Regions from separate parts of the Massilia sp. UYP11 genome, predicted to be linked through region 3. Evidence: predicted binding sites of a transcription regulator. Region 3 holds the regulator's gene; each other region holds the start of a gene.
The links. The regulator LexA, encoded in region 3, represses DNA repair genes until DNA is damaged. The targets are predictions, from matches to a motif close to ACTGTATNNNNATACAGT.
Positions count from the first base shown of each region.

Region 1: the regulator LexA is predicted to act here: its motif matches at 8,706-8,723, upstream of ABIB38_RS15125 (VRR-NUC domain-containing protein).
Region 2: the regulator LexA is predicted to act here: its motif matches at 3,352-3,369, upstream of ABIB38_RS06015 (ATP-dependent helicase).

Region 1 is NZ_JBNDJE010000010.1:100,018-110,296, reverse strand. Features, by position in the region: gene ABIB38_RS15165 (TonB-dependent receptor) at 1-968, shown strand, start outside; gene ABIB38_RS15160 (hypothetical protein) at 1,287-1,448, shown strand; gene ABIB38_RS15155 (hypothetical protein) at 1,519-1,695, shown strand; gene ABIB38_RS15150 (LiaI-LiaF-like domain-containing protein) at 1,892-2,266, shown strand; gene ABIB38_RS15145 (LiaI-LiaF-like domain-containing protein) at 2,256-2,978, shown strand; gene ABIB38_RS15140 (sensor histidine kinase) at 2,978-4,042, shown strand; gene ABIB38_RS15135 (LytR/AlgR family response regulator transcription factor) at 4,046-4,774, shown strand; gene ABIB38_RS15130 (ATP-dependent DNA helicase) at 4,766-7,027, opposite strand; gene ABIB38_RS15125 (VRR-NUC domain-containing protein) at 7,034-8,692, opposite strand; gene ABIB38_RS15120 (hypothetical protein) at 8,854-9,528, opposite strand; gene ABIB38_RS15115 (M15 family metallopeptidase) at 9,588-10,279, shown strand, end outside.
Region 2 is NZ_JBNDJE010000002.1:567,225-577,503, reverse strand. Features, by position in the region: gene fghA (S-formylglutathione hydrolase) at 38-880, opposite strand; gene ABIB38_RS06035 (chromate transporter) at 956-1,546, opposite strand; gene ABIB38_RS06030 (chromate transporter) at 1,543-2,181, opposite strand; gene ABIB38_RS06025 (hypothetical protein) at 2,428-2,604, opposite strand; gene ABIB38_RS06020 (hypothetical protein) at 2,799-3,017, shown strand; gene ABIB38_RS06015 (ATP-dependent helicase) at 3,392-5,488, shown strand; gene ABIB38_RS06010 (phosphohydrolase) at 5,837-6,475, opposite strand; gene glpD (glycerol-3-phosphate dehydrogenase) at 6,610-8,256, shown strand; gene ABIB38_RS06000 (CheR family methyltransferase) at 8,253-9,095, opposite strand; gene ABIB38_RS05995 (response regulator) at 9,151-10,279, opposite strand, start outside.
Region 3 is NZ_JBNDJE010000003.1:440,233-450,511, reverse strand. Features, by position in the region: gene ABIB38_RS08700 (SPOR domain-containing protein) at 1-21, shown strand, start outside; gene ABIB38_RS08695 (CvpA family protein) at 37-525, shown strand; gene purF (amidophosphoribosyltransferase) at 589-2,112, shown strand; gene ABIB38_RS08685 (cystathionine gamma-synthase family protein) at 2,127-3,368, shown strand; gene ABIB38_RS08680 (tetratricopeptide repeat protein) at 3,490-4,206, shown strand; gene lexA (transcriptional repressor LexA) at 4,354-4,983, opposite strand; gene rpsF (30S ribosomal protein S6) at 5,307-5,705, shown strand; gene priB (primosomal replication protein N) at 5,747-6,037, shown strand; gene rpsR (30S ribosomal protein S18) at 6,068-6,358, shown strand; gene rplI (50S ribosomal protein L9) at 6,397-6,849, shown strand; gene ABIB38_RS08650 (replicative DNA helicase) at 6,959-8,356, shown strand; gene ABIB38_RS08645 (DUF47 domain-containing protein) at 8,456-9,082, shown strand; gene ABIB38_RS08640 (inorganic phosphate transporter) at 9,105-10,115, shown strand.

The DNA of each region.
Region 1 (10,279 bases), on a different contig from region 3:
ATCCGGGCGCGATCACCGATGCCGGCGACGCCACCGCCTACTTCGACGGCATGCCGTTCAATCCCAATGCCGGCATCCTGTACTACAAGACGCCGACCAGGCGCACCTTCGACAACTGGCTGCCCAGCATGAACCTGCGCTACGACATGGGCAACGACATGCTGGCGCGCTTCGGCGTCAGCCGCACCATCGGCCGCCAGAACTACAACCTGCTGGGCAGCGGCTTCGGCACGCCGGGCTGCGACGCCAACGGCTGCCGCGTGACCGGTCCGAACCCGGACATGGAACCGCAAACCTCGGACAACATCGACCTGTCGTGGTCGTGGTATTTCGCGCCGCGTTCGATCGTGGCGGTGAGCGTGTTCCACTCGTCGATCGACGGCTATCCGAAGACCGGCGCGGTCGGCAGCGCCACCGTCGACCTGCTCGACCCGCGCGACCAGACCGTGAAGACCTTCTTCATCAATACGGCCTCGCAGCAGGGCGCGAAGATCAACGGCATCGAGCTGCAGTACGAGCAGCCGTTCGGCAAGACCAACTTCGGCTTCACCTCCAACGTCAGCCGCGCCAAGACCCGTGTGGACGACGGCCGCCCGATGGTGGGCGCGTCCGAGTGGACCGGCAACGTCGGCCTGTACTACGAGGACGACAAGCTGTCGACGCGCCTGGTGGCGAACTACCGCGGCGAGTACGTGAACAGCACCACGGCGCCGTCGCCGACCGCCAACAGCCAGGGTCTCTCGGTGATCAACGGTGTCGCGATGCCGACCGCCCCGACCTATGCCGACGCGGTGACCACGCTGGCGTTTTCCGCCAACTACTATTTCACCGATAACCTGGAACTCGCGTTCAGCGCGACCAACCTGACCAACGCCAAGCGCGCGCAGTACCGCTACAGCGAACAGGAGCAGCAGAAGCTGGACGTCAGCGGCCGCCAGTACTACCTGAACCTGCGCTACAAGTTCTGACCGGACAGGGCGCATGAAAAGGGAAGCTTCGGCTTCCCTTTTTTTTCGTGCGTGGCAGTCCCGCGCCCGCGCCCGATGGCGCGCCGCCACGAACCCGCTTCCTGGCCTGTCCGGCCGTATTGACGCGCGCAGTGTGCGTCACCTAACGGTGCAATGGCGCAGGTTTCGATAAGATGCACCTGTCTGAGTGAGGAACGCGCGATTCGCTTCGCTGCCATCCGAAACCTCAACAGGTTAGCCGGTCGCCTCGAGGATCGGCACCAATTTCAGGGCCCCGCCGGCACGCCGGCGCGGCCCGTAACGGAAGCGGAGGTTGCCATGTACGATGTCAAGCATCCACCCAAGCACCTGGTGCGCGCCTATCTCGAACGTCGCTCGCGCGACCCGAAACCGCCACCGGCCCCGGAAGAAATCCGGCGCCAGCTTGGATGGGACATGCTGATGCCGGCCGACCTCAAGTTGGCCACCAACCGTTCCTGAGCTTCATGATTCTTTCGCGTCCAGCGTTCCAGCAGGGACATGGCGCCCAGCCCCACCACAGGAGACATCCATGACCAGCAAGATCGGCAGCAAACACATTGCACAGCACCGCGGCAAGAAGGAACGCCTCGAGATCAAGCGCACCAACGTGGCGCGCGAAGCGGTGCGCCAGGCCGAGGCCCGCGCCAAGTACCGCAACCAGCCAAAAGGCCAGGCCCAGCGCGAACAGGCGCAGACGGCCGCCTGATCCACCCCATGCGCCGTACACGGCCCGCCTGCGAGGCGGGCTTTTTTACGTCCGTCCCATTCTGTCCGTCCGGCGCGGCCCGCCGCGATCGCTCGCCATTGGCCGCCTTTCATCCGCCATTGGCCGAATAGCGCTTTCGCGATTGCCCTCCGGTTTGCTATCGTGTCTCCAGTTCGATAACGAGAGGAGTGACGCAATGGAGTCCGATGATGGCTATCGCTGGCGCAAGCAGGTGCTGTGGGGCCTGCTGCTGATCGTGGTGGGCGCGGTGGTGCTGCTCGACCGCCTGCACTATATCGATGCCGAGGATTATTGGCACTACGCCCCGCTGCTGCTGGTCGTGGTCGGCATCGGCCAGACCATCGGTTACCCGAGCCCGAAGGAGTTCAGCAATGGCTTGTGGACCGTATTCACCGGCCTGTGGCTGTTCGCCGTGTTGGAAAATGCCTTCGGCCTGACCTTCCGCAACAGCTGGCCGCTGTTCATCCTGATGTGGGGCGTCAAGCTGGTGCTCGATCCATTCATCGCGCGCCGCTTCGCCAACAATCGTCGGAGCCGCCATGAAAAATGATCCGCATGCAAAAGGCGTGACGGGCCAGGTCGTGCTCGGCCTGCTCGTGATCGGGATGGGTCTGTTGTTCCTGCTCGATAACCTGGGCTTCCTGGACATGCACCGCGCCTTGTCGTTCTGGCCGATGTTGTTCGTCATCGTCGGCATCGTCAAGCTGTGCGACACCCGCACCCAGGGCGGCACGCTGCTCGGGGCCGCCCTGGTCGGCGTCGGCATCCTCCTGATGCTGGACCGGATGCACATCATCGACTTCAGCTGGGGCGCCGTCTGGCCGCTGGTCCTGATCGGCCTTGGCGGCGTCCTGGTGGCGAAGGCGGTGCGCGGCAAGCGCGCGCTGGAACACGGCGTGGCGGTGGTCGACGGCGCGCCGGCGGATGTGGGCGCGGGCGAAGTGCTGGACATCACCGCCATCCTGGGCGGCTACGAGCGCCGCGTCACGACCCAGAACTTTCGCGGCGGCGAGATCACGGCGGTGATGGGCGGCTGCGAACTCGATATGCGCGGCGCCTCGATCCAGGGCGAGGCGGTGATCAATGTGTTCGCGTTCTGGGGCGGCGTGACCATCAAGTGCCCGCCCGACTGGACGATCGTGTTGCATGGCACGCCGATCCTGGGCGGCTTCGAGGAAAAGACCATCGCGCCGCCGGACGACACCAAGCGGCTGGTCATCCGCGGTTACGCGATCATGGGTGGCGTGGAAATCCGCAACTGATGGGCGGCGGATTCTGGGCGCGGCGCGGCGCCGCGCTGTACCTGGCGGCCTGGCTGATGCTGGGGCTGATGCTGGCCGGGCTGCTGTCGGCCACCGGCGGCGCCGGCCCGGCGGCCAGCCTGCTGTTCGCGCTGCCGCTGGTGCTGGTCTACGGCGCCGTGTGCGGCTTCTCGGCCTATTACCTGTGCCGCGCCTATCCGCTGGCGCGCAAGTCGACGCCGGCGGTGCTGGGCGTGTTCTTCGTCACTGCCGTGTGCGCGGCGCTGCTGTGGTGCGCCGTGGCGACCGGCTGGGCCGCATGGTGGCAGTGGCTGGCGCCGGGCGACGACGGCGTGACGATGTCGCGGCCGCTGGCGGCGGTGATCTTCGGCCTCGGCGTGCTGCTGTACGGGATGACCGCCTGCGGTCACTACCTGGCGCTCGCATTCGAGCGCGCGCGCGGCCTGGAGCGGCGCGAGCTCGAGGCCAAGCTCCTGGCCCGGGACGCCGAGCTGCGCATGCTGCGCACCCAGGTCGATCCACACTTCCTGTTCAACAGCCTCAATTCGATCAGCGCGCTGACCACGATCGACGCCGCCGCGGCGCGCGACATGACCCTGCAGCTGGCGGGCTTCTTTCGCCATACGGTGGGGCTCGAAGCGCAGCGCAAGGTCACGGTGGGCGCCGAACTGGAACTGGTCGAGCGCTTCCTGGCGATCGAGCGGGTGCGCTTCGGCCCGCGCCTCGGTTTCGAGCGCCAGGTGAGCGCGGATGCCGGGGCCTGCCTGCTGCCGCCGATGATCCTGCAGCCGCTGGTCGAGAACGCGGTCAAGCATGGCGTCGGCCAACTGCTCGAGGGCGGGGTGGTGCGGGTCCGGGCCGAGCGGGCCGGCTCGCGGCTCAGGCTGCGGGTCGAGAACGACGTCGATCCGGATGCGGGGACCCGGGCCGGCGGCGGCATTGGCCTGGCCAATGTGCGCGAGCGCCTGCTGGCGGCCTACGGCGTCGAGGCCAGCGTGCATGCGGCGCGCGTCGACAATCGCTTCCGGGTGGACCTGGTGCTGCCCGCCGACACAGGAGAATGACGAATGCGTACCCTGATCGTGGACGACGAACACCTGGCGCGTGCGCTGCTGCGCGAATACCTGACGGCGCATCCCGACGTCGAGATCGTGGGCGAGTGCGCCAACGGTTTCGAGGCGGTGAAGGCGATCGCCGAGCACGCTCCCGACCTGGTGTTCCTGGACATCCAGATGCCCAGGCTGGACGGCTTCGAGGTGGTGGAGCTCGCCGGCAGCAAGCCGCATTATGTCTTCGCCACCGCCTACGACCAGTTCGCGTTGCGCGCGTTCGAGGTGCACGCGGTCGACTACCTGCTCAAGCCGTTTTCGCGCGAGCGCCTGGCACAGGCGCTGGCGCAGGTGCGCCTGCGCGCGCCGCAGCCGGACGGGATCGCGGCGGTGGTGAAGGACGCGCAGGCGCGCCGGCAGCCGCTCGAGCGGGTCCTGATCCGCGACGGCGCCCGCGTGCACGTGGTCGCCGCCAACGGCATCGACTACATCGAGGCGCAGGACGACTATGTGCGGATCTGCGCCGGCGGCAAGGCGTACCTGAAGCACCAGCGCCTGTCCGAACTCGAAGCGCAGCTCGATGGCGCCATGTTCGTGCGCATCCACCGCTCGTTCATCGTCAATGTCGGCGCGGTCGAACGCATCGAGCCGGTCAGCAAGGACAACCATTGCGCGGTGCTCAAGGGCGGCGTCAAGCTGCCGATCAGCCGCAGCGGCTACCAGAAGATGCGCACGCTGCTAGCGTGAATCGAGCTCCCACCATGCCGGCATCAACGCCCGGATGCCCGGCCGGGAAAAGCGGTCGTCGATCAGCCACACCACGCCGCGGTCCTGCTCGGTGCGGATCACGCGGCCGGCCGCCTGCACCACCTTCTGGATGCCGGGATACAGATAGGTGTAATCGTAGCCGGCGCCGAACAATTCCTGCATCCGTTCGCGCAGCTGCTCGTTGACGGGATTGACCTGGGGCAGGCCGAGGGTGGCGACGAAAGCGCCGATCAGGCGCTCGCCCGGCAGGTCGACCCCTTCGCCGAAGGCGCCGCCCAGCACCGCAAAGCCGATCCCCGAGCCGTTGACGTCGAAGCGGTCGATGAACCGCTGGCGTTCTTGCTCGCTCATGCGGCGCTCCTGGCGCCAGGCCGGGATCGACGGATCCAGCCGCTCCAGCGCGTGCGCCACCTTGTCGAGATAGTCGAAGCTGCTGAAGAAGGCCAGGTAGTTGCCGGGACGTTCGCGGTACTGGCGTGCGATCAGTTCGGCGATGGGCTGGACCGAGGCGGCGCGCACCTGGTAGCGGGTCGAGATGCCGCGCGCGACGTGGACCTCGAGCTGGCTCGCCTTGAACGGCGAGTCGACCTCGACCCAGGCCGTGTCTTCCGGCATGCCGAGCGTATCGAGGCAGTAGTGCCAGGGCCCGAGCGTGGCCGAGAACAGGGTGCTCGAATGCGTGGCGGAAAAGCGCGGGCCGAGGAAGGGCGCCGGCACCACGTTGCGGATGCAGATCGTCGAGTCGCGCAGCGTGGGACGCTCGGCGTCCCGGCTCAGGTCGCACAGCGAGTGCGGCCCGAACGATTCGGCAAGGCGCACGAACCCCATGGCGTCGAAATGGAAACGCTGCAGGTCCGGGTCGAGCGGGCCGGGGAAGGCCGCCAGGTGTTCGTTGACGGCGCTCCCCGCTTCCTGCAGGGCGTCGACCAGCTTCGGCGGAATTTTTTCGAGCAGCTGGTAGGGCGCCGGCGCCGCCTTGTCGACCGCGGTCCAGGCGCGGCCCACGCGCTCGAGCGCTTTCCTGACGGTCGGCGGCGCGCCGGCGCGGGCCAGGCGCAGCTGCGCGCGATCGAGCTCGGTGCTGTACATCGAGCGCGCACGGCCGACCAGGTTGTGCGCTTCGTCGACCAGCAGGCTGGTTTTCCAGCCGTTGTTCAGCGCCAGCGCGTACAGCATGGCGCTGCCGTCGAAATAATAGTTGTAGTCGCCGACGATCAGGTCGGACCAGCGCGCCATCTCGCTGCCGAGGTAATAGGGACAGACCTCGTGCGCCAGTGCGACCTCGCGCAGCGCCTCGCGGTCCAGCACGCTCACCTCGGCCGCGGCCGCGCGCGCCGCCGGCAGGCGGTCGTAGAAGCCGCGCGCCAGCGGGCAGGATTGGCCATGGCACTCCTTGTCGGGATGCTCGCAGGCCTTGTCGCGCGCGGTGAGTTCGAGCACCCGCAGAGGGGCCTGGCGCTCACCGCCGCACAGGGTCGCGGCGCCGTCCAGCGCCAGGCGCCGGCCGGGCGTCTTCGCGGCCAGGAAGAATACCTTGTCCAGCTTCTCGCGCGGCATGGCCTTGAGCACCGGGAACAGGCTGCCCACGGTCTTGCCGATGCCGGTCGGGGCTTGCGCCAGCAGGCAGCGGCCGCCGGCATTGGCGCGGTAGATGCTCTCGGCCAGCTGGCGCTGGCCGGGACGGAAGTCGGCGTGCGGGAACGACAGGGCGCCCAGCGCGGCGTCGCGCGCCGCGCGGTGCGCCGCTTCGCTGGCGGCCCAACCCGAGAAGCGCTCGCACAGCGCCTCGAAGTGCGCGCGCAGCCAGGCGCTGTCGCGCGTTTCGCGCAGCACGGTCTCGACGCCGCTGCCGATGTCGTAGTAGACCAGCGCCAGGTTGACCGATTCCATGCCCTGTTCCTGGCACAGCAGGTGGCCATAGACGCGCAGCTGGGCCCAGTGCAGGTGGCGGTGGTTCTCGGGAATGGCGTCCACCCGGCCGCGGTGGGTCTTGACTTCTTCGATCAGGTTTTCATTGGCGTCGTAGCCGTCGGCGCGGCCGCGCACGAGCAGTTCGTTCCAGCGGCCGGACAGCGCGACCTCGCTGCGGTAGCCGTCGCCGCGGCGGCCGGCGACGACGGCGTGGCCGGCAATGCCTTCCTGGGCGCTGGGCGAGGGGGTGAAGCGCAGGTCGAGGTCACCCTGCTTGGCGGTGAACTCGCACAGGGCGCGCACGGCGATGGTGTAGCTCACGTGATCCTAGGCCGCCATCCCGGCCGATTCGAGCCACTGCAGGTAGCACACCGCCACCGGCATGTCGTGCGCCGCGCAGTAGTCGATCCAGCGCAGCTGGTTGTCCTGCAGGCGGTCGCCCGGGCCCTTCACTTCGATCATCAGGTAGCGGCCCTCCTGGGGCCAGAACTGGATCAGGTCTGGGAAGCCCGTGCGGTTTTCCTTGACGTCGGCCAGGATCCGTTCGCACCACTTGCGCAGGTGGGCCGGTGGAATGCAGGCCAGGGCCAGCTCGATGAGGTCGGGCGTGACGCCGTCCCAGTGCACGAAGGGTGACTGCAGCCCGGCCTTTTCCTGATACGCGAGCCGGATCGTGTCGCGGTAGCTGCCGTCTTCGAGCTGCGCCAGGCAGGCGGCGAATTGCGCCTGCCGGCGCTGGTGGAAGTCGGCGCTGTGCAGGTCGGCCGGACCGCGGTGGAATGGGTGGAAGAAGGCGCCGGGGATGGCGGCGAACACGGCGCGCCAGCACAGCAGGCCGAACAGGGTGTTGGCCAGCGCGTTCTCGACGTAGAACACGGGCGCGTCGGCGCTATGCAGGTGGCCGCGCACGGCGCCCTCGACCCAGCGCTCGCCGTTCGGCGGCGCCAGGCACAGCTCGATGCGCTCGACATGGGTCCTGGCGCGCGGCGCCAATCGCGCGTGGCCGAGGCGGCGCGCCAGGCGCGGCGCGATGCGGGCCAGGTGCTGGCGCTCGGCGTCGTTCTCGGGCCTGGCCTGGGCTTCGAGCAGCAGGGCATGGGCCTGCTCGAAGCGTTCGTGTTTTTCGAGCACGCGGATCGCGCGCCCCCGCGCGCCGGGAAAGCGGCAGCGCGCATAGGCGGCGTAGGCGCTGTCCCAGTCCTTCAGCTTTTCGTAGTGCTGGCCGATCTGGAACGTGAGTTTTTCGCGCCGGCTCTCGAGCCAGTCATTGTCGAAGGCGTGCACGGGCAGGTCGCGCACCACGGCGTCCACGTCTTCGCCGGCGGCGAAGCGCTCGCGGCAGGCATGCAGTTGCAGGTAGTGGTCGACGTCGGCGCGCTGGCGAAAACCGCGCGAGGCGGGCGAGATGTCCACGCGCTCGTAGCGGAACAGGCCAAGGTCGGACAGCACGAAGTCGGTCCAGCCCTGGTGCAGGTTGCCGAAAAAGACCAGGCGCAGGCGGTCGCACAGCGGCTTGACCAGGATGCGCCAGGCGACGTCGGAACAAGCCGGATGCCAGCCGGAGAAACAGCGCGCTTCGGGGAAGACGAGGCGCAGGGCGTCCAGCTGCGCATCCTTGCGGGCCGTCTTGCGCGGCAACTGCGCGCCGAAGGCGTCAAGGATCTCGGGCTTGGACAGCAGGTCGAACAGTTCGTCGAGCGTGAGTTCGGGATCGCGCTCGATCCAGCCGGTGCCGAGCAGGTGTCCGGCGGCCTCGACCGGGCAGCCGATCTCGGCATAGCTCAGTTTGCTGGCACGGAACAGATTTCCCTTGCGCATGACCATGCGCACGAACAGGGCGCGCGCATTGTGCGGCAGGGTAGGGAACAGCGCCAGGAACGCCTGCTCGCCGTCGTCGAGCAGGTCGCCATAGCGTTCACCGATCCAATCGAGAACCCGCTGGAAGTTATCCAGATAATAAAACTCGTTTTCCAACACCCTGATCATGACCGAACGCTCACCTGTACTTATATACAGTATAGCGCTTTCTGGCGCAGACTGCCCGGCAGTGTGGCCGCAGCTGGCGGGTGCGGCCGGTTTGCATGCGGCTGATTTGCTTGCGCCTTGTTCACCACGCCGGCAGGGCGCCAGGGAGGCCCTGAACTTCCCTAGCGTCCCGGTGGGGGCGCGGCGTCATCTTCCGCAGGCGCGGCGTGGCCGTTGGCATGGTAGATCACGGCCGAAATCAGGGCGACGTCGCTGTCGTCATGGGATTCGCCGGGGCGCGCCGGATTGACCGTGCGGGCCGGGCGCGTGGATTGGCGCAAGGTCGGGGCGCGGGGACGGGGAGCGGCGGCGCGCGCTTCCGGACGGCGCGGCGGGGCCGTCCTGGCGGGCGCCGGCGCGGCCTTGACCGTGGCCGGAGGCACGGCGGCCGGCTCGAGCAGGCGCAGCGGGGGGATGGGGGCCGGCGCGGGCGCCGCCGCCAGCACCGGGTCCGGCGCCGCGTCGACGATCACGGCCGCCGCGGCCGCCTCGGCCGGCACCGGGGCCGCGACCGACATCGGGCGAGGCGCCGCATCGGGCCGCGTCGCCTCGTGCGGCGCCGGGCCCGTCCCGGCCGCCAGCCAGGCCAGCGTCGCCGTCAGGCCGAGCGCGACCGCCGCCGCGGCGCCATACCAGCCCAGCCGCGCGCGATGGCTGGAACCCGGGCGCCGCGCCGGCTCGCGCTCGAGCTTGGCAAGTATGCTGTCTTCACGGCCGCCGCGGCGCGACGCCGACATCAGGTTCGGACGCATCTGGGCATGTATGCGGTTGTCTTGATTTTCGTCTGATGAACGCACGACATTACTCCTAAGATTGGATTCTCCTGTTCTGATTAGAAACAATCCTGGGGAGTCCGATGCTGATCTTGATCGCCCTTCTGTACGTTTGTCTGGCTTCAGGCCTGGCTTGGCTTGTTCTTTTTCCAGGTGGACGCGCATGGATGTCGCGCGGCATGCATGTCGTGCGCGGCCTGGCCGGTCGCGCCGGGGCCTGGGGCCATGCCGGCACGCGCGCCGCCGGCGCCATGCGCGACAGCGTCGCCCTGTCGCTGCGCGAGCGGGTGGTGCAGGGATTGCGCCGCCACCAGGTAGTGCTGGCCATCGGCGCGCCGGCAATCCTGATCCCTTCGCTGCTGGCGCTGGCCCTGAGCAATCCGGCCATGCTGCCCATGTACGAGAGCAGCGCCGCCTTGCCCGACGAACAGGTGGCGGCGTTGCTGGCCGGCGAGCAGCTGGTGCCGCCGGTGGCGCTGCCGCCCAGCGTGTTCACCACGGCCGAGGTCGAACTGGTGCGGCCGATGCTGGTCGGCGCCAGCCGTAACTGGGGCTTGCTGCATCCCGACTTCAGCCAGCGCCTGCTGCTGGCGTTCAAGATCATGAAGGAACAGCACGGCTACGAGATCGCGCTGCTCGAAGGCTACCGCAGTCCCGCGCGCCAGGATGAGCTGGCCGCAAGCGGCGGCCACGTCACCAATGCGCGCGCCTTCCAGAGCTGGCACCAGTACGGCCTGGCGGCCGATTGCGCCTTCCTGCGCGACGGCAAGCTGGT
Region 2 (10,279 bases), on a different contig from region 3:
AGCGAGGGCGGCGGCCCCGGACGGGGCCGCGCGTGGATCAGCCGAGCTGGCGGCTGTGGAAACGCAGATGGTCTTCGACGAAAGTCGAGATGAAGTAATAGCCGTGGTCGTAGCCCGGATGGCGGCGCAGGGTGAGCGGCTGCCCGGCCTTGGCGCAGGCTTCTTCGAACGCCTCGGGCAACAGCTGCTCGGCCAGGAATTTGTCGCCCAGGCCCTGATCGATCAGGATGCCGCCAGGGAATGGCGCGCTCGCATGCGACGCCATCAGGGCGCTGGCGTCATGTTGCTGCCAGACGCTTTCGTCGGGACCGAGGTAGCCACTGAAGGCCTTCTTGCCCCACGGGCAGCGGCTGGGCGCGGCGATCGGCGCGAAGGCCGAGACCGAGCGGAACAGGTCGGGATGCTTGAGCGCCATGGTCAGCGCGCCATGGCCGCCCATCGAGTGCCCGAAGATGCCCACCCGCGCCGGGTCGGCCTGGAAGGTGGCCAGCACCAGCGCATGCAACTCCAGCAGGTAGCTGTGCATGCGGTAGTGGCGCGCCCACGGTTCCTGGATGGCGTCGAGGTAGAAGCCGGCGCCGACGCCGAAGTCCCAGCTGTCGCTTTCTCCCGGCACGTTGGCGCCGCGCGGGCTGGTGTCGGGCGCGACCAGGATGATGCCCAGTTCGCTGGCCACGCGCTGGGCGCCGGCCTTGATCGTGAAGGTTTCTTCGGTGCAGGTCAGGCCGGCCAGGTAGAACAGGACCGGCAGCGTCTTCTCGCCCGCCGCCGGCGGCAGGTAGACCGAGAATTTCATCGGCAGCCCGATGGCGGCCGAGTCGTGCTGGTAGAAGCGCTGCACGCCGCCGAAGCAGGCGTGCTCATTGAGGAGTTGGGGCATGTTGGTGTCGATCGCAGTGGATACGCGGTTTACAAGGAAAGCGTCAGTATGCCGCGTCCCGGCGCCGCTTGCCAACTAGACCACGCCCAGCGCCCCCAGCAGCGCGCCGAGCGCCAGCATCCACAGCAGGTGCAGGCGGGTGCGCCAGACGACGATGGCGGTGGCCGCCGTCAACAGCCACAGGGGCCAGTTGTCCATGTGTTCGCCTCCCTTGCCGCCGCCGCTGGCCAGCAGCCAGGCGGTCGACAGCAGCATCGCGATCACCAGCGGCGCCATGCCCTGCTTGAAGGCGCGCACGGCGCGCAGAGCGTGGTTGCGCTGGGCCCAGCGCGCCACCTGGTAAGTGAATACGGTGGAGGGCAGCATGATGCCGATCATCGAGATCGCGACGCCGGAGAGCGCGGCCGTCATGCTGCGGGAGTTGAGGCCCACGTTCCAGCCCAGCAGGGCCACGAACAGGACGTTGGGCCCGGGCGACGATTGGGCCAGGGCCACCGAATCGGCGAACTGGGTCTGGCTGAGCCAGCCCTGGCGCTCGACCAGGTAGCGCTGCATCTCGGAGGTGGTCGAGATCGCGCCGCCGAGCGACATCATGGACAGCATCAGGAAATGGACGAACAGGTTCAGCCAGTCATGCCAGCCGAACGCCAGGACCGGCGCGTTCATGGCTTGAGCCCGCGCCAGGCCAGCACGCAGCCGAGGCCGCCGAGGAGGCCGACCACGGCCGCCAGCGGCAAGCGGATCCAGGCCAGCAGCACGAACCCGGTGGCGGCGATCGCGATGCAGGCCGCGAGCGGGATGACGTTCCGGGCCAGCGCGCTGGACATGCGCAGGCCGGTGGCGGCGATCAGGCCGGCAGCGACGGCGGCCATGCCGCGCAGGGCGCCCTGCACCTGGGGCTGGGTGGCGAACTGCGCGTAGACCAGGGCCAGGCACAGCACCAGGATCAGCGGCACGGTGAGGATGCCGGCCAGGGCGCTCATGGCGCCGGCCAGGCCGAAGTGGCGGGTGCCGATCATCATGGCCAGGTTGCAGACGTTGGGGCCCGGCATGACCTGGGCCACCGACCATTCCTCGATGAATTCTTCGTTGCTCATCCAGCGCTTGCGCTCGACAACTTGCTGCTGGATCACGGCCAGTACCCCGCCGAAGCCCTGCAGGGCAATCAGCGTGAATGACAGGAACAGGTCGGTCAGCGACGTCGGACGGGGACGATCGGGTTCGGCCGGAGGCGGAAGTGGCGCACCGTACGGTGCGCACTGCGGTGCGGAAGGCGGCGTTGGCAGGGGAGAGGCGCTCATCCCGCGATTATCGCCGCAGCGCGCGCGCCGTGTCCATGCGCTACCCGGGCCGGGTAGCGGCATGGGGCCGCACAGGCGGGCGAGCATCGTGCGTGCCGCGCCCGGCGGGCGCGCGCTGCGTTGCTCACGCCCGTCATGCAGCGGCTGCGCAGGTCGCCTACGCGCACGTCGCCTACGCGCATGTCGCCCACGCGCATGTCGCCTACGCACCTGTCCACAACGCCGCCGACCTGCCGGGACAGGGGCTCAGCCGCCGCCGATTCCTTCCATCACGCGGCCGCTGCCGCCGCATTGCGGGCATGGCTTGCCGTCGGCCAGCGTGCCGCGGCCGGCGCAGGCGTCGCAGATGTCCTCGCCGGCGCCAGGGGTGCCGGGCGCGGCGACGTCGCCGGGATTCAGGTCGGGGGTGGATTGGATGCTCATGGTAATCCTCGCGTCTGATTCGTTGAGCCGATTGTAGGCAGGATCGCGGCCGGGCGGCGCAGCGCAGGCGGCGGGCGCCGCTATCTGCCGTAAATATGGTTTTTGCGTATTGATACAGGTTTGACATTGACTTCGTTCCGCCATCGTCAATACTCGTGATGCGTCAGCGACATAACCTACCGGAGATCCGCGCCATGAGTCCATGCCGAGCCCAGGATAACGACCAACGCCTCTCCGGATCGTCCGCGCTCAGGCGCAACATCCTCCAGCGTGACATCGTGGCACGCGGCATCGCCACCCTGGGCGAGAGCGGCACCATGCCGGCGCTCGAATACCTCAAGGCGCACGGCGTGTGCCGGCAGGTGATCGAGCGCGTGCTGCTCGAGCCGGAGCGCCGCCGGGCGCCCCCCTGAGCGTGACTGGCGCGCCGGTTCGGCCACAACGTGGTCGCGAGAATTATTTTTGGTGCATACTGTGCAGATCGGGGATACAGCGTGTAAGCCCTTGATTCTTGGCGAATACAGGATTGCCTTCCCAATAGGCAAATTGTTGAAAGCCGCACGGGAGGCCGCGTATAGCGTGTCAAGCCCCCGCTTTTCCACACACTTATTCACAGACTTTGTGGATATCCATGAAATGCCTTGATATTCCGGGACTTGGCAGCGATTGTTGAGGTTATGGCTGATGTCATGTTTGCACTTCCTGACGCGGCCGCACGGCATCCGCATTTTCCCCTTGCCGGGCCGGACTGGATAAATGTACAGTATGGCATTTCCAGATTCCGCCCATGTCCGCCGTCGCCGATCCGATCGCCGCCCCGTCCGCCACCGATGACCCGTTCGCCAGCCTGAACCCCGAACAGCGGGCGGCGGTCGAGCACGACGTGGGGCGTGAGGCGCCGCGTCCGCTGCTGGTGGTGGCCGGCGCCGGTTCCGGCAAGACCAATACGCTGGCGCACCGGGTGGCGCGCCTGATCCAGGCGGGCGCCGATCCGCAGCGCATCCTGCTGCTGACGTTTTCGCGCCGCGCCGCCACCGAGATGACCCAGCGCGCCGGCGGCGTGCTGCACCGGATCTTCGGGCTCAGGGGCGGCCAGGCGCCGGTCACGCTGCCCTGGGCCGGCACGTTCCACAGCATCGGCGCGCGCCTGCTGCGCGAGTTCGCCGGCCGCATCGGACTGGACGCGGGGTTCACGATCCACGACCGCGGCGACGCCGAAGACCTGATGGGCATGGTGCGTCACGAGATTGGCCTGAGCCGGACCGAAAAACGCTTTCCGCTGAAAGGCACCTGCCTGTCGATCTATTCGCGCGTGGTCAATGGCCGCGAGCCGCTCGACGCGGTGCTGCAGGCATTTTTCCCGTGGTGCAGCGAGTGGGAAGCCCAGCTCAAGACGCTGTTCGGCGCCTACGTCGACGCCAAGCAGGAGCAGAACGTGCTCGACTACGACGACCTGCTCCTGTTCTGGGCCGAGATGGCGGCCGACCCGGTGCTGGGGCCGGAACTGGGCGCGCTGTTCGACCACGTGCTGGTCGACGAATACCAGGACACCAACCGCCTGCAGGCGGCCATCGTGACCGGCATGAAGCCCGACGGCCGCGGCGTGCTGGTGGTGGGCGACGATGCGCAATCGATCTATGGCTTTCGCGGCGCCACCGTGCGCAACATCCTCGACTTTCCCGCCCAGTTCTCGCAGCCGGCGCAATTGATCACGTTGGCCCGCAACTACCGCTCCACGCAGCCGATCCTGGACGCGTCGAACGCGGTGATCGGCGCCGCGCTCGAGCGCCACGCCAAGACGTTATGGACCGACAAGGCGTCGAACATCAAGCCGCAGCTGGTCTTGATTCCCGACGAAGCCGAGCAGGCGCGCTGGGTCTGCAATCGCATCCTCGAACAGCGCGAAACCGGCGTCGCGCTCAAGAGCCAGGCGGTGCTGTTTCGCGCAGCCAGCCACAGCGCCGCGCTCGAACTCGAGCTCATGCGCCGCAACATCCCCTTCGTCAAGTTCGGCGGCCTGAAATTCCTGGAAGCGGCCCACATCAAGGACGTGCTGGCCGTGTTGCGCTTCGCCCAGAACCCGAGCGGGCGGCTGGCGGGCTTTCGTGCCCTGCAACTCGTTCCCGGCATCGGCCAGGCAACCGCCAGCCGCCTGGTCGAGGCCGCGGGCAGCGGCGACGATGCGGTCGCGGCGCTGGAAGCGTTCGCGGTGCCGGCGCGCTGCAAGGCCGACTGGCAGACGTTCTGCGCGCTGTACCGGCGCCTGCGCACGCCGGGCCTGCGCTGGCCGATGGACCTCGAGCTGGCGCGCGCGTGGTACCAGCCGCATCTGGAGCGCCTGCATGACGACGCCCAGGTGCGCGCGGCCGATCTCGACCAGTTGGTGGCGCTGTCCGGCGGCTATGGCAACCGCGAGAGCTTCCTGGCCGAGATCACGCTCGATCCGCCCGAAGCCACCAGCGACCGCGCCGGCGCGCCGCTGCTGGACGAAGACTACGTGATCCTGTCCACCATCCATTCGAGCAAGGGGCAGGAATGGAAGTCGGTGCATGTGCTTAATGTCGTCGACGGCTGCATTCCGTCGGACATGGCGACCGGCAGCCCGGAAGACATCGAGGAAGAGCGGCGCCTGCTCTATGTGGCGATGACGCGGGCGCGCGAGCACCTGCACCTGGTGGTGCCGAACCGCTTCTTCATCAAGCAGCAGTCGAGCATGGGCGACCGCCACGTGTATGCGGCGCGCACGCGCTTCATTACCCCGGCCATGCTCAAGCATTTCGAGGAATGTGCCTGGCTCAGCGCCGACAAGCGCGCGCTGCGCACGCCGATGCCCGACAGCATCCGCATGATGGTGCGCGACCGCGCCCGGAACGCGTGGAAATGACGACAGATGGGGGCACGTTGACGACTTATCCCCCGTGCCCCACATTTGTAGGACTTTGCCACCTATAACATGGACGCGCAGAAGTGGTGCACGTGCAAGTTACTGATTTTACAAGGATATTTTTTTGCCTTTTGAACGGGCATTTTGTTGAAACCCGCATCAATGCTGCGCTTGCGGCTTGTCAAGTGGCGCTTTTCCACACACTTATCCACATTTCTTGTGGATAGACCAAAAGGCTGAATGAAATCAGCCACTTAGTGTTCAATAATACCTGTGCGAAACTTAGATTTCCGCGCAGCACCTTGCACGGCGTCGTCCCACTGCGGCAAGTCGCAGGCGCAGACGGACTCAAGCTTGGTTGGGCCCGGTCAGCCGCGCGAGCTCGGCCAGGAAGCGCTCAGAGGCCACGCCAGGCGCCCACGGTTCCCACGGCCGGCAATCATAGTAGGCGGCAAGCGGATCCTCGGCCAGCACCCCGGCGCGGATCTTGAGCGTGCGCCGCACCTCGTCGCGCGACCAGCCGGCCACGTGCACCGCTTCGCTGGCGGCGGCCAGGCGGTCGGCGCGCTTGTGCGCCGCGTGGCCGCGCGCATCCCAGGCCGGCAGGCCATAGCGCAGGAATACCATGTGTTCCAGGCGTGTCGTCAGCGCGCGGAAGGCGTCGCCCAGGAAAGGCTTGATGACCGAGATCGCATCGAAGCCGAGCAGACCTTCCTCGGCGTCGTGCAGCAGTTCGCGCAATTCTTCCAGCGGCGTGATGGCCGGCGTGGCAGCGCGGCGCAGCAGCATCACCGTGATCGAGTGCTGGGCCACCGACAGCGGCAGTGGCCAGGCCGAGTGGCCGCCCCAGCGGTAGGTGCGGGCCAGGCCGAGCGCCAGGTCGGCGTCGTCCCAGTCGAAGGGTGTCGGGTCGAGCAGGTCGAGACGGCGGCCGGATGGCATGCGGACCCAGGCGCGGGTCCGGTCGGGCGTGGACGGGATGGACATGTGGCGATTTTACACACCGGCCTGTCGATTCTCCGCATAATTGATGCAGGCGAACGCCGGGTTCGCGCGCGCGCGTAAAGTGGATCGGATGCGCTGGGCGGGTGCGCTGGGCGGATGAGCGTGGAGGAGAGGCGATGGGCGGGGACACGACGATCGATTGCGACCTGCTGGTGGTCGGCGGCGGCATCAACGGCGCCGGGATCGCGCGCGACGCGGCCGGGCGCGGGCTGGCCGTGGTGCTGTGCGAGAAGGACGACCTGGGCGCGCATACCTCGTCCGCCTCCAGCAAGTTGATCCATGGCGGCCTGCGCTACCTCGAATACCGCGAATTCGGCCTGGTGCGCAAGGCGCTGGCCGAGCGCGAGACCCTGCTCAGGAGCGCGCCGCACATCATGCGCCCGCTGCGCTTCGTGATGCCGCACGTGGCGGGCCAGCGTCCGGCCTGGCTGATTCGCGCCGGGCTGTTCCTCTACGACCGGCTGGCGCCGCGCGATTTCCTGCCGGCGTCCAGCGCGATCGAGCTGGCCGGCCATCCCGCCGGCGCGCCGCTCAAGCCCGAGTTTGCGCGCGGCTTCGCTTATTCGGACGGCTGGGTCGACGATGCGCGGCTGGTGGTGCTCAACGCCCTCGATGCCCACGAGCGCGGGGCGCGGGTGCTCACCCATGCGGCCTGCGACGACGTGGTCCGCCGCGCCGCGCACTGGGAGGCGCGGATCGATCGGGGCGGCGCGCCCCTGACCGTGCGCGCGCGCGGCCTGGTCAATGCCGCCGGCCCGTGGGCGGCGCGCTTCGCCGGGCGCGCCAACCGGGACGCGCCGCACCGCGCGCTGCGCCTGATCAAGGGCAGCCATATCGTCGTGCCGAGCCTGTTCGAGCACGGCTGCGCCTACCTGTTCCAGCATGCCGATGGCCGGGTCGTGTTCGCGCTCCCGTACGAAGAAGCGTTCACCCTGGTCGGGACCACCGACGTCGATTTCACGGGCGACCCCGGCGCGGCCGCGATCGGCGAGGGCGAGACGCGCTACCTGTGCGCGCTGGCCAACCAATACTTCAAGCGCCAGCTGGCGCCTGGCGACGTGGTGTGGAGCTATTCGGGCGTGCGTCCGCTGCTGGACGACGATGCCGGCAAGGCGGCGGCGATCACGCGCGACTATTTCCTCGAACGCGACGCCGATGGACCGCCGCTGCTGTCCGTCTTCGGCGGCAAGATCACGACCTACCGCAAGCTGGCCGAGGAAGCCGTCGACTGGATCGCGCCGCTGCTGGGCACGGCCCCGGCCGGGGCGTGGACGGCGGGCGCCGTACTGCCGGGCGGCGACCTGTTCGGGCCGCAGCCCGACAGCCGTGGGGTGCTGGAGTTCGACCGCTGGGTGGCGGCGCTGCAGCGCCGCCATGCCTGGCTGCCGAAGCCCTTGGCGCTGCGCTATGCGCGCGCCTACGGCACCCGGGTGGACGTTTTACTGGACGACTGCCGGGCGCTGGCCGATCTCGGCCCTGAAGTGGCCCCTGGCCTGTACGAGGCCGAGCTGCGTTACCTGATGACGCACGAGTGGGCCACGTGTGCGCAGGATGTCTTGTGGCGCAGGACCAAGCTGGGCCTGCACTTGCGGCCGGGCTTGGCAGACCGGATCGATGCCTGGATGGCGGGCAGGGTCGGCGGCCATGCCGCCGACGCGGCGATGGTTGGCGCCAGCATCATCCGGCGCGACATCGCGGCCGATAACGACCGCCGCGTCGGCGGCGAAGCCGCCAACCCTACGGGCGTCGGCATTCGTTATTAACGCACCCGCTTGTACCAGGTCCCATCCTCGAACAAGCTCTGGTAGTCGGCCGCGCCGGCGTCGCCTGCCCCCAGCGCGCGGTCGAGCCCGAGCACCCCGAACAGGGCCAGGCTGTCCCTGAACAGGCGCAGCACGCGCTGGCGCAGCAGCGGGCCGAAGTCGGGCAGGGCGCGACAGCAGACGATCGTGTGGAACTCGTTGAACGAGCCGTCCGTCACCAGGCAGTACTGCAGCCAGGTGATGCGCTCGCGCAGCCGAGGCAGCAGGCACGCGCGGCCGTCGCTGACCTCGAAGTAGTCGGCCAGCCGCCCGCTGCCGCCGCTGGCTTCGTAGCCGCGCTGGGCGTCCATCAGCTGGGAGGCCGGCAGCGTGGCTTCGCGCGCCTCGAACAGCAATTCGTCGCTGGCCAGGGTCGCGAACACCTCGGTGCGTGCGTACAGCTTTTCCTCGGCCAGCAGCACGGCCAGGGTCCAGGCTTCGCCCACGCCGGCCACCTCGGGCAGCCAGACCTTGGGCAGGGCGGTCGGACGCAGGCTGTCGGCCAGCGCGCCGCGCTGGCGCCGCGCCCAGTCGGGCCGGTCGAACAGCGAAGCCGGCTGCACCGCCAGCGCGCGCACCACGCCCAGCGCCGCGCCGGGCGCATGCAGCACCTGCTCCTGCAACCGCGTGAGATTCGGCAATGCGTGCAGGCGCGCCAGTTCCTGCAGCCGGCGCCGCAGGACGGCGCGCTCATGGCTGCGGTAATCCAGGCCGAAACGCTGGTACAGCGCTTCGAGCAGCAGCTCGATCTCGAGCTCCGCCAGGCCGGTATCGACCGGCACACCAGTCAGGGCGTTCATCGCGGCCTCGGCGCAACCATCGATGCAACCATCGATGCGGTCATCAATGCGGCCATCAATGCAGCCAAACCCGCATCATCGACAGCAGCTGCGCCACGTCGACCGGCTTGGTGATGTAGTCCGAGGCGCCGGCCGCGATGCACTTGTCGCGGTCGCCCTTCATCGCCTTCGCGGTCAGGGTAATGATCGGCAGCGAGCGGAATTTCGGGATGCGGCGGATCGCCCGCATCGTGTCGTAGCCGTCCATCTCGGGCATCATGATGTCCATCAGGACGATCTCGATGCCCGGGTCTTTCTCGAGCACCTCGATGCCGTCGCGGCCGTTCTCGGCGAACAGCACCTGCATCTGCTGGCGCTCCAGCAGCGTCGAGAGAGCGAAGATGTTGCGCAGGTCGTCGTCGACGATCAGCACCTTGCGCCCGGCCAGGCCCGAGTCGAGGGCGTGAATCTCCTCCAGCATGCGGCGCTGGGTCTCGGGCAGGCTGGCCTGCGAGCGGTGCAGGAACAGCGCCGTCTCGTCCAGCAGGCGCTCGGGCGAGCGCGCATCCTTGATCACGATGGTCTTGGCAAAGCGCTTGAGCTTCGTGACTTCCTTGCGATTGAGCTCCTGGGAAGTGTAGATCACGATCGGCAGGTCGCGCAGGCGCTCGTTGCGGCCGATCTGGTCGAGCAGGTCGAAGCCCGAGATGTCGGGCAGGGTCAGGTCGAGCACCATGCAGTCGAAGTGCGAGGATTGCAGGACCTCGAGCGCGGCGGCGCCATGGTCGACCGTCACCATATGGATGTCGTTGTTGCCGATCAGGGAAACGATCGCGTCGCGCTGGGCCGGATCGTCCTCGACCACCAGCAGGCTGCGCTTGCCGCCCATCAGGAATTTCTGGATGCGCTTGAATTCCTCGTTCAGCGCCTCGCGCTCGACCGGCTTGTTGATGTACGAGATGGCGCCCTGGCGCAGCGCGCGTTCGCGCTCGCGCAGTGACGACATCACGTGCACCGGGATGTGGCGCGTGCTCGGGTCGCGTTTCAGGCGGTCCAGCACCGTGAAGCCGTCGATGTCCGGCAGGTCGAGATCGAGCAGGATCGCCGACGGCAGGTAGTCGCGCGCCAGCGACAGCGTCGAATCCCCGCGGTGGGTCACAATCGCTTTGAAGTTTTTCTCTCGGGCGAATTCGAGCACCACCTTG
Region 3 (10,279 bases):
GGCACCATGGTACCGCTCTGACCCTGACCGAACAGCGTGACGATTTTTGATTATCTGGTGCTGTTCGTGCTGATCGCCTCGGTGGTCATCAGCACCCTGCGCGGCCTGGTCAAGGAAATCCTGTCGCTGCTGGGCTGGATCGTCGCCTTCGTGGTGGCCAATGCCTACGGCGCGCAGCTCGCGCCCTTGCTGCCGGAAGTGATTCCCGGCGCCACGGCGCGCCTGATCGTGGCCTTCATCGCGCTGTTCCTGGGCGTGCGTATCCTGATGGGCCTGCTGTCGCTGGCGATCGGGGCTCTGGTGGAAGCCACCGGCCTCTCGCTGGCGGACCGCGGCCTTGGCGGCTTGTTCGGATTGGCGCGCGGCATTGTAATCGTGCTGGCCGGCGTCATATTGTGTGGGATGACGGACATTCCAAAGCAGGCGTTCTGGCAACAGGCGCTGTTGTCGCCGATCGCCGAGACCGGCGCCCGTACCGTCGAGCCCTTCCTGCCCGCTGCCATGGCGCAGCACGTGAATTTTTGACCAGCATTCCTCAGTCGTAGAAATTTTTCTGTAATCAAGCACTCAAGCTTTTAGGAGCACACCATGTGTGGCATCGTCGGCGTCGTCTCTCACTCTCCCGTCAACCAGTTGCTGTATGACGCACTGCTGCTGCTGCAGCACCGCGGCCAGGATGCGGCGGGCATTGCGACCAATCACAGCAGCATGTTCTCGATGTTCAAGGCCAATGGCCTGGTCCGGGACGTGTTCCGCACCCGCAATATGCGTTCGCTGCAGGGCAACACGGGCATCGGCCACTGCCGCTACCCGACCGCCGGCTCGTCGAGCGAGGAAGAAGCGCAGCCGTTCTACGTCAATGCGCCGTTCGGCATCACGCTGGCCCACAACGGCAACCTGACCAACCAGGTCCAGCTCAAGGACGAGCTGTACCGCAACGACCGCCGCCACATCAACACCGATTCCGACTCCGAGGTGCTGCTCAATGTGCTGGCCCACGAAATCCAGGAAGCGGCCGACGGCTTCTCGCTCGACGCCGACGCCGTGTTCAAGGCGGTCGCCGCCGTGCACCGCCGCGTGCGCGGCGCCTACGCCGTGGTGTCGCAGATCGCCGGCCACGGCATGCTCGCTTTCCGCGATCCGTTCGGCATCCGCCCGTTGTGCCTGGGCGTGAACGAGACCGAGCAGGGCGTCGAGTACCTGGTGGCCAGCGAATCGGTCGCGCTGGAAGGCCTGGGCTTTCGCTTCGTGCGCGACATCGCGCCGGGCGAAGCGATCTTCATCGATGAAAACAACCAGCTGCACGAGCGCCAGTGCGCCGAGAATCCGTCGCTCAACCCGTGCGCCTTCGAATTCGTCTACCTGGCCCGTCCGGATTCCGTGATCGACGGCGCCTCGGTGTACGCCACCCGCCTGCGCATGGGCGAGTACCTGGCCGACAAGGTCGGGCGCGAGATCCCGGTCGACGAGATCGACGTCGTGATGCCGATTCCCGATTCCTCGCGCCCGGCCGCGATCCAGCTGGCGTTGAAACTCGGCGTGGAATACCGCGAAGGCTTCATCAAGAACCGCTACATCGGCCGCACCTTCATCATGCCGGGGCAAGGGATGCGCAAGAAGTCGGTGCGCCAGAAACTGAACGCCATCAGCTCCGAGTTCAAGGACAAGAACGTGCTGCTGGTCGACGACTCGATCGTGCGCGGCACCACCAGCCGCGAAATCGTGCAGATGGCGCGCGAAGCGGGCGCGCGCAAGGTGTTCTTCGCCTCGGCCGCGCCGCCGGTGCTGTACCCGAACGTGTACGGCATCGACATGCCGACCCGCGACGAGCTGATCGCCCACGGCCGCACGGTCGAGGAAGTGTGCCGCGAGATCACGGCCGACCGCTTGGTGTACCAGGACGTCGATGCGCTCAAGCGCGCGATCTCGGATGTCAATCCCGAGCTGAAGAATTTCGAGGCATCGTGCTTCGATGGCGTCTATGTCACCGGTGACGTGACCCCCGAGTACCTGGACCGCCAGGAATCGGCGCGCCACAATCCGACGTCGAAGGATGCCGAGGACAAGGTGCGCACCCTGCTCAACCTGAACCCGCCGGTGGCGGCCGAATAAGGCCAGGAAAAACCATGTCGGACAAGCCAAGCTACGGTTTCACCACCACTATATTGCACAACGATCGCCGCAAGACGATCGAGCAGGGTTCGCTGCACAAGCCGGTGCACACCTCGGTCGCCTTCGGCTATGCCGACGCACGCCAGCTGGCATCGGTGTTCCAGGGCAAGGAGCCGGGCTTTCGCTACGGCCGCCAGGGCAACCCGACGGTGTCGGCGCTGGAAGACAAGATCAGCAAGATGGAAGACGGCGTCGCCACACTGTGCTTCGGCACCGGGATGGCGGCGATCGGCGCGCTGTTCCAGGCGCTGCTCAAGGCCGGCGACCACATCGTGTCGTCGAGTTTTCTGTTCGGTAATACCAACAGCCTGTGGCAGACGGTGGCGGGCCAGGGCGTCGACGTTGCCTTCGTCGACGCCACCGACGTGGCCCAGGTGGAAGCGGCGCTGACGCCGGATACCCGCATGGTGTTCGTCGAGACCATCGCCAATCCGCGCACGCAAGTGGCGGACCTGGCCCGCATCGGCGAACTGTGCCGCGCGCGCGGCATCCTGTACGTGGTCGACAACACGATGACCACGCCCTGGCTGTTCCGTCCCAAGGACGTGCATGCGGGCCTGGTGGTCAATTCGTTGACCAAGTCGATCGGCGGCCATGGCATCGCACTGGGCGGCGCGCTGACCGACACGGGCCTGTTCGACTGGGCCGCGTACCCGAACATCGCCCCGAACTTCAGGAAGCAGACGGCAAGTGCGCAGGGTATGGCCCAGCTGCGCGCCAAGGCGCTGCGCGACTTCGGCGCCGCGCTGGGGCCGGAAGCGGCGCACCACATCGCGGTCGGCGCCGAAACGCTGGCCCTGCGCATGGAGCGTACCTGTGCCAACGCGCTGGCCCTGGCGACGATGCTGGAAGCCGACGAGCGCGTCGCCGCCGTCTATTATCCGGGCCTGGCCTCGCATCCGCAGCACGCGATCGTCGCGTCGCTGTTCCGCTCGGGCGGCTCGTTGCTGAGCTTCGAGCTGAAACCAGACATCGACCCGTTCGATGTCCTGAACCGCCTCGAATTGGCGATCCCGGCCTCGAACCTGGGCGACAACCGCACCCTGGTGATTCCGGTCGCGCACACGATCTTCTTTGAAATGGGCCCCGAGCGGCGCGCCAGCATGGGCATCGCCGAAGGCTTGATCCGGGTGTCGGTGGGCATCGAAGACACCGCCGACCTGGTCGGCGACTTCCGCCAGGCGCTGGACGCGTAAAGCCGGGTAAAACTGTCTTGATGCGGCCGGCAACTTGCCGGCCTTGTCACATTCGCGATTGAGCCCAGCCGTAAAACACGGCTATCATGGACCTTTACCAGCCCAGCCTGACGGTATGCCCATGAAACGATTCCTGTCCTGCCTGTCCCTCGCGGTGTTGTGCGCAACCGGCGGCGGCGCCTACGCCGGCGAGCTCGAGGACGCCAACGCCCTGTTCGAGAAAAAAGACTATGCGGGCGCGCTCAAGCTGTACACCAGGCTGGCCAATGCCGGCAATTCACAGGCCCAGCAGCAGCTGGGCCAGATGTACTGGTATGGCGAAGCCGGCGCGGTCGACGAAGCCAGGGCGAAGGAGTGGTTCGAGAAGTCGGCCGCCAAGGGCAACAAGATCGCCGCCGACTCGCTCGTGATCATGCAGCAGCGCGCCCTTCGTCGCGCCGAGATCGATTACTGGATCAAGGGTTACGATGGCGCCGACCTGCAGTCGGGCGAGTACCGCTGCCCGGCGCCGCGCATTCCGGCGGTGTCGAAGATCAACGAAGAGATCGAGCGCGTGAACAAGGCCGTGACCGGCTGGCAGGATTGCTACAACAAGATGGTGACCAACCTGAACGCGCAGTCGCCGCTGACCCGCCGCATCCCGCCCGACGTCGCCAAACTGATGAACAAGCAGGAAACCGAGGCCGCGACCGCCTACCTGGAGGGGGTGCGCCAGAACATCGCCGAGGGAGCGAAAGTCAATTCGAAGATGGTACTGGCCGATTTCGCCGCATGGCGCCGCGCGACCGAAGCGTTCGTGGACCAGCACAATGCGGTGATCAACAAGGCCAAGCAGTAGAGACCGCCCATAAACGTCGTTCCCGCGAAGGCGGGAACCCAAGTCCTCAGCGCCGCCACGATGGATGGACGTGGCCGGCAGCGCATGCGAACCGAGGTTCCCACCTGCGCGGGAACGACGCGCTCACGGAGATGATGTGTATCGAGATCAGTTCCAGCTGCGCATCAACCCCACCGCCAGCCCCTCGAGCGCGAACTCTTCGTCGGGCCTGACTTGGATCACCTTGAAGTCGGGGTTCTCGGGCAACAGTTCGACCAGGTCGCCCGTCTTGCGGTAGCGTTTGACGGTGACTTCCTCGCCCAGGCGGGCGACGACGATCTGGCCGTTCTTGGCGCTGTCGATTTTCTTGACCGCCAGGAAGTCGCCATCCATGATGCCGGCGTCGCGCATCGACCAGCCTTTCACCTTGAGCAGAAAGTCGGGCCGCGCCGCGAACATCGCGGTGTCGACGTTATAGGTCGCTTCGACGTGTTCTTGCGCCAGGATCGGATTGCCGGCGGCGACGCGGCCGACCAGCGGCAGCGACATCAGCGACGGCGGCGGCATGGGAATCTGCTGGGCGCTGGCGCCGACGAGGCGGATGCCGCGCGAGGTGCCCGGCGAAATCTCGATCGCGCCCTTGCGCGCCAGCGCTTGCAGGTGTTCTTCGGCCGCATTGGCCGAGCGAAAGCCCAGTTCGGCCGCGATTTCGGCGCGGGTCGGAGGGAAGCCCGTGTTCTCGATCGCTTCCTTGATCAGGTTCAGGATCTGTTCTTGCCTTGCAGTGAGCTTGAGCATAACTGTGTAATGGTTGCCGTGTGTAAATGCCGTGGTTGGATGCGATGTTGCAGCAACGGGTTGTAGCAGTAGACTGTATTTTTGTACAGTATTCCGTCATACGCAAGGGATATACACGAAAAAGCGCAAAAAAAGCGCGCTCATCGTAAAAAGTACGGATTTTGCAAGCGTAAATGTCGAGTGAGCCTGGCGCCGGCTTAAAGCGCTTGACGGCCATGTTCCCAATTTGCCCATTTCACGCTATACTAGCTGGCTGTTCCCTTCCCACACTCGTCTTGACGCCGAGGTGGGCATTTATGTAAAACGTCCTCAAGGAGTAATGCATGCGTCATTATGAAATCGTTTTTATCGTCCATCCGGACCAGAGCGAGCAAGTCCCGGCGATGATCGAGCGTTACAAGACCACGGTGACCAGCCGCGGCGGTAACATCCATCGCGTGGAAGACTGGGGCCGCCGTCAGATGGCTTACCAGATCCAGAAGCTGCCAAAAGCCCACTACATCTGCCTGAACATCGAGTGCGACAACGAGACCCTGGTCGAGCTGGAAACCGCATTCAAGTTCAATGATGCCGTTCTGCGTCATCTGACCGTCAAGATGAAGAAAGCAGAAACCGCACCGTCGCCGATGATGAAATCGGTGCAGCGCGAAGACGCAGCCAAGAGCCACCGTGCAGAAGCCGCTGCTCCTGCAGCTGCTGCTCCAGCCGCTGCCGCTGCTTAAGATTTTTTCCAGGAATTCGTAACAAGCAGTAGTAGAACCGGGTGAATCAGCTCCAGCTCGTGGCGACCATCGCCGAGCGTGATGTCCTGCGCTACACCCCGGCCGGTGTGCCGATCGTTTCAGCCGTCCTGATGCACAGTTCGCATCAACGAGAGGCAGGGATCGATCGCCTGGTCGAGTTCGAAGTCCCCGCGTTTGCCGCGGGCGAGATTTCGGGCAGGTTTGGCAGCGCCGAGCTCGGCGCCAGCTACCGCTTCGATGGCTTCCTCGCACGGAAAAATCGCAACAGCAAAGCCCTGGTGTTTCACATCATTGATTTCAGTGCCGCCTAGTTCGGCAATTTAGATATACAGGAGCCTCAAATGGCATTCGGTAAAAAGTTCGACAAAAACAAAGCTAAAGAAAAACTCAAGCGCAAGCAGCAGAACCCGCTGTTCAAGCGCAAGAAGTTCTGCCGCTTCACCGCCGCTGGCGTTGAGCAGGTTGACTACAAAGACGTCGACACCCTGAAGGACTTCGTCCAGGAAAACGGCAAGATCATGCCAGCACGTCTGACCGGCACCAAGGCGCACTACCAGCGTCAGGTCGACACCGCCATCAAGCGCGCCCGTTACCTGGCGCTGCTGCCGTACACCGACCTGCACCACGGTTAATCGTCGGTCACGACAGTCAGATATCCTGGAGATAAAACATGCAAGTTATTCTGTTGGAAAAAGTTATCAACGTCGGCAACCTGGGCGACGTCGTCAAAGTCAAGGATGGTTACGCACGTAACTTCCTGATCCCGCAAAAGATGGCCCGCCGCGCTACCGCTGGCGCCGTCGCCGAGTTCGAAGCCAAGCGCGCCGAACTGGAAAAAGCAGCCGCCGAGAAACTGGCAGCCGCCCAAACCCAGGGCGACAAGCTGAGCGGCCTGACCGTCACCATCGGCCAGAAGGCCGGCGTCGACGGCCGTCTGTTCGGTTCGGTCACCAACGCGGACATCGCCGAGGCGCTGACCAAGCAGGGCTTCCCGGTCGAAAAAGCTGCCGTTCGCATGCCGACCGGCCCGCTGAAGACCACCGGCGAATTCCCGGTTGCAGTCGCCCTGCACACCGACGTCGTGTCGGAAATCATCATCGCTGTCGTAGGCGAAGCTGCCTGAGCGAATGCTGGATTGACGTAAAAGCAGTGCACGAAAAAGCCGGGATCTCCCGGCTTTTTTGCTTCTGAAACTCACCAATTATGACAGCCGTGTGACAGGAGAAGGTATAATGCCGCCCATGAACGCAGCACCCTCAGACCCGCAGATCGAAGCCCTGCGCATCCCCCCGCATTCCATCGAAGCAGAGCAATCCGTCATCGGCGGGCTGCTGCGCGATAACGCCGCCTGGGACCGCATCGCCGACTTCATGCATGCGGAAGACTTCTACCGTTACGATCACCGCATCATTTTCGAACAGATGGTCCGCCTGATCAACGCCGGCAAGCCGGCCGACGTGATCACGGTCTATGAAGCCTGCAACCAGCTCGGCAAGGCCGAGGAAGTGGGGGGCTTGCAATACCTGAACGCGATGGCGCAGAACACGCCGTCGGCCGCCAATATCCGCCGCTACGCCGAGATCGTGCGCGACCGCGGCATCCTGCGCCAGCTGATCACCGTCGCCGACGAGATTTCCGGCAATGCCTTCAATCCGCAGGGCAAGGAAGTCAAGCAGATGCTGGACGAGGCGGAGTCAAAAATCTTCGCCATCGCCGAACAGGGCGCCAGGGGCGCCCAGGGCTGGCTCGCGGTGCAGCCGCTGCTGACCCAGGTGGTCGAGCGCATCGACGAACTGTACTCGCGCGAGAACCAGGGCGAGATCACGGGCGTGCCGACCGGATTCATCGACCTCGACCGGATGACCTCCGGCCTGCAGCCGGGCGACCTGGTCATCGTCGCCGGCCGTCCGTCGATGGGCAAGACCGCATTCTCGGTGAACATCGGCGAGAACGTCGCGATCGAGGCCGGCCTGCCGGTCGCCGTGTTCTCGATGGAGATGGGCGGCACCCAGCTGGCCATGCGTATGCTCGGCTCGGTCGGGCAGCTCGACCAGCACCGCCTGCGTACCGGCCGCCTGCACGACGAGGACTGGCCGCGCCTGACGCACGCCATCCAGAAGATGAACGACGCCCAGCTGTACATCGACGAAACGCCCGCGTTGAACCCGATCGAGATGCGCGCGCGGGCCCGCCGCCTGGCGCGCCAGTGCGGCAAGCTCGGCCTGATTATCGTCGACTACCTGCAGTTGATGCAGGGTTCGAAGGCGGGCGACAACCGCGCCTCCGAGATCTCGGAGATCTCGCGCTCGCTCAAGGGCCTGGCCAAAGAGCTGCAGTGCCCCGTGATCGCGCTGTCGCAGCTGAACCGCTCGCTGGAACAACGTCCCAACAAGCGTCCCGTGATGTCCGACCTGCGCGAATCCGGCGCTATCGAGCAGGATGCGGACGTGATCATCTTCCTGTACCGCGACGAAGTCTACAACCCGGATTCGCCGGACAAGGGCACCGCCGAGATCATCATCGGCAAGCAGCGTAATGGCCCGATCGGAGCGATTCGCCTGACCTGGATTGGCCAATACACCAAGTTTGGCAATTACAGCGGCAACCTGTCGGTCTACCAGGGCGACTAAGATTCTACGCCGCATACCGCGGCCGGCGTCACGCCGCATACCAAGCCGTCGCTTTTCCCGGAGCGTCGGCAAATACCGAGAGAAAAACGGAGAAAAATAATGTTTGGACGCTTTTTGCCTAAAGAAGGCAATTTCTTTGAACTGTTCAACCAGCACGCGGCCTTGTGCGTGAAGGGTGCCCATGAAATGGTCGGCCTGATGACCAATTTCGACGATCTGGAAACCCGCACCCATGCGGTCGAAACGATCGAAAAGCAGGCCGACAAGATCACCTACGCCACGGTCGACCTGCTGCACAAGACCTTCATTACTCCCCTTGATCGCGACGACATCCACAAGCTGATCACGCGCATGGACGACATCCTGGACATGATGGAAGACGCGGCCCAGACCGTGTCGCTGTACGACCTGCACGCGGTCACGCCGGAAGCGAAACGCCTGGCCGAGCTGTGCCTGTCGTGCTGCCTGAAGGTGCAGGAAGCGGTGTCGATGCTGCACGATATGGACAACGCGCCGAAGATCGTCGCCATCTGCGAAGAGATCGACCGCTTCGAGTCGGACGCCGACCACGTGATGCGCGCCGCCATGTCCAAGCTGTTCCGCGACGAGCCGGACGTGCGCAACCTGATCAAGATGAAGGCGATCTACGAGATCCTGGAAACCGTGACCGACCGCTGCGAAGACGTGGCCAACATCATCGAAGGCATCATCGTCGAGAACGCGTAAGCGTCGTTCGAGCGGAACAACCATGGATACTCTCAACATCAGCATTTACGTGCTGGGCGGGCTGGTGGTGCTGGCACTCGTCTTCGACTTCATGAACGGCTTCCACGATTCGGCGAACTCGATCGCCACCGTCGTGTCGACCGGCGTCCTGAAGCCGCAGCATGCCGTCGCGATGGCCGCCTTCTTCAACTTCATCGCGATCTTCGTGGTCAACATGAAGGTGGCGCAGACCATCGGCAAGGGCACCATCGACCCGCACATCGTCGATCACTACGTGATCTTCGGCGCCCTGGTCGGCGCCATCACCTGGAACCTGATCACCTGGTACTACGGCATCCCGTCCTCGTCCTCGCACGCCCTGATCGGCGGCCTGGTCGGCGCCGCGGTGGCCAAGGCCGGCACCGGCTCGCTCATTTCCGGCGGCCTGCTCAAGACCGTCGCCTTCATCGTGGTCGCGCCGCTGCTGGGCTTTGCGCTCGGATCGATCATCATGCTGATCGTGGCCTGGGTGTTCGTCAAGGCGACGCCGCGCAAGGTCGACGGCCTGTTCCGGAAGCTCCAGCTGGTCTCGGCCGCGGCCTATTCGCTGGGCCACGGCGGCAACGATGCGCAGAAAACCATGGGCATCATCTGGATGCTGCTGATCGCCGCCGGCTACGTCAGCGCCAGCGACGCCCATCCGCCGGCCTGGGTCATCATCTCGTGCTACGCCGCGATCGCCTTCGGCACGCTGTTCGGCGGCTGGCGCATCGTCAAGACCATGGGCCAGAAGATCACCAAGCTCAAACCGGTGGGCGGCTTCTGCGCCGAGACCGGCGGCGCGATGACGCTCCTGATGTCGAGCGCCTTCGGCATCCCGGTGTCGACCACCCACACCATCACCGGCGCAATCGTCGGCGTGGGCGCCGCGCAGAAGGCCTCGGCCGTGCGCTGGGGCGTGGCCGGCAACATCGTGTGGGCGTGGGTCTTCACCATTCCGGCGTCGGCGTTCATCGCCGCGGTGGCGTGGTGGATCGGCACCCACATCATGTGATGGACGCGTTGAGCGCATGATGCGAAGCGGAGCCGGTGGCGCTAATACCGTCAAGTTAAGCTGCTGAGCTAGCCGTCAAATACGTCGTCCCCGCGCAGGCGGGGACCCAAGTTCTGCAAACGTCGTCGAAACGCTTGCAAGATTGGGTCCCCACCTTCGTGGGG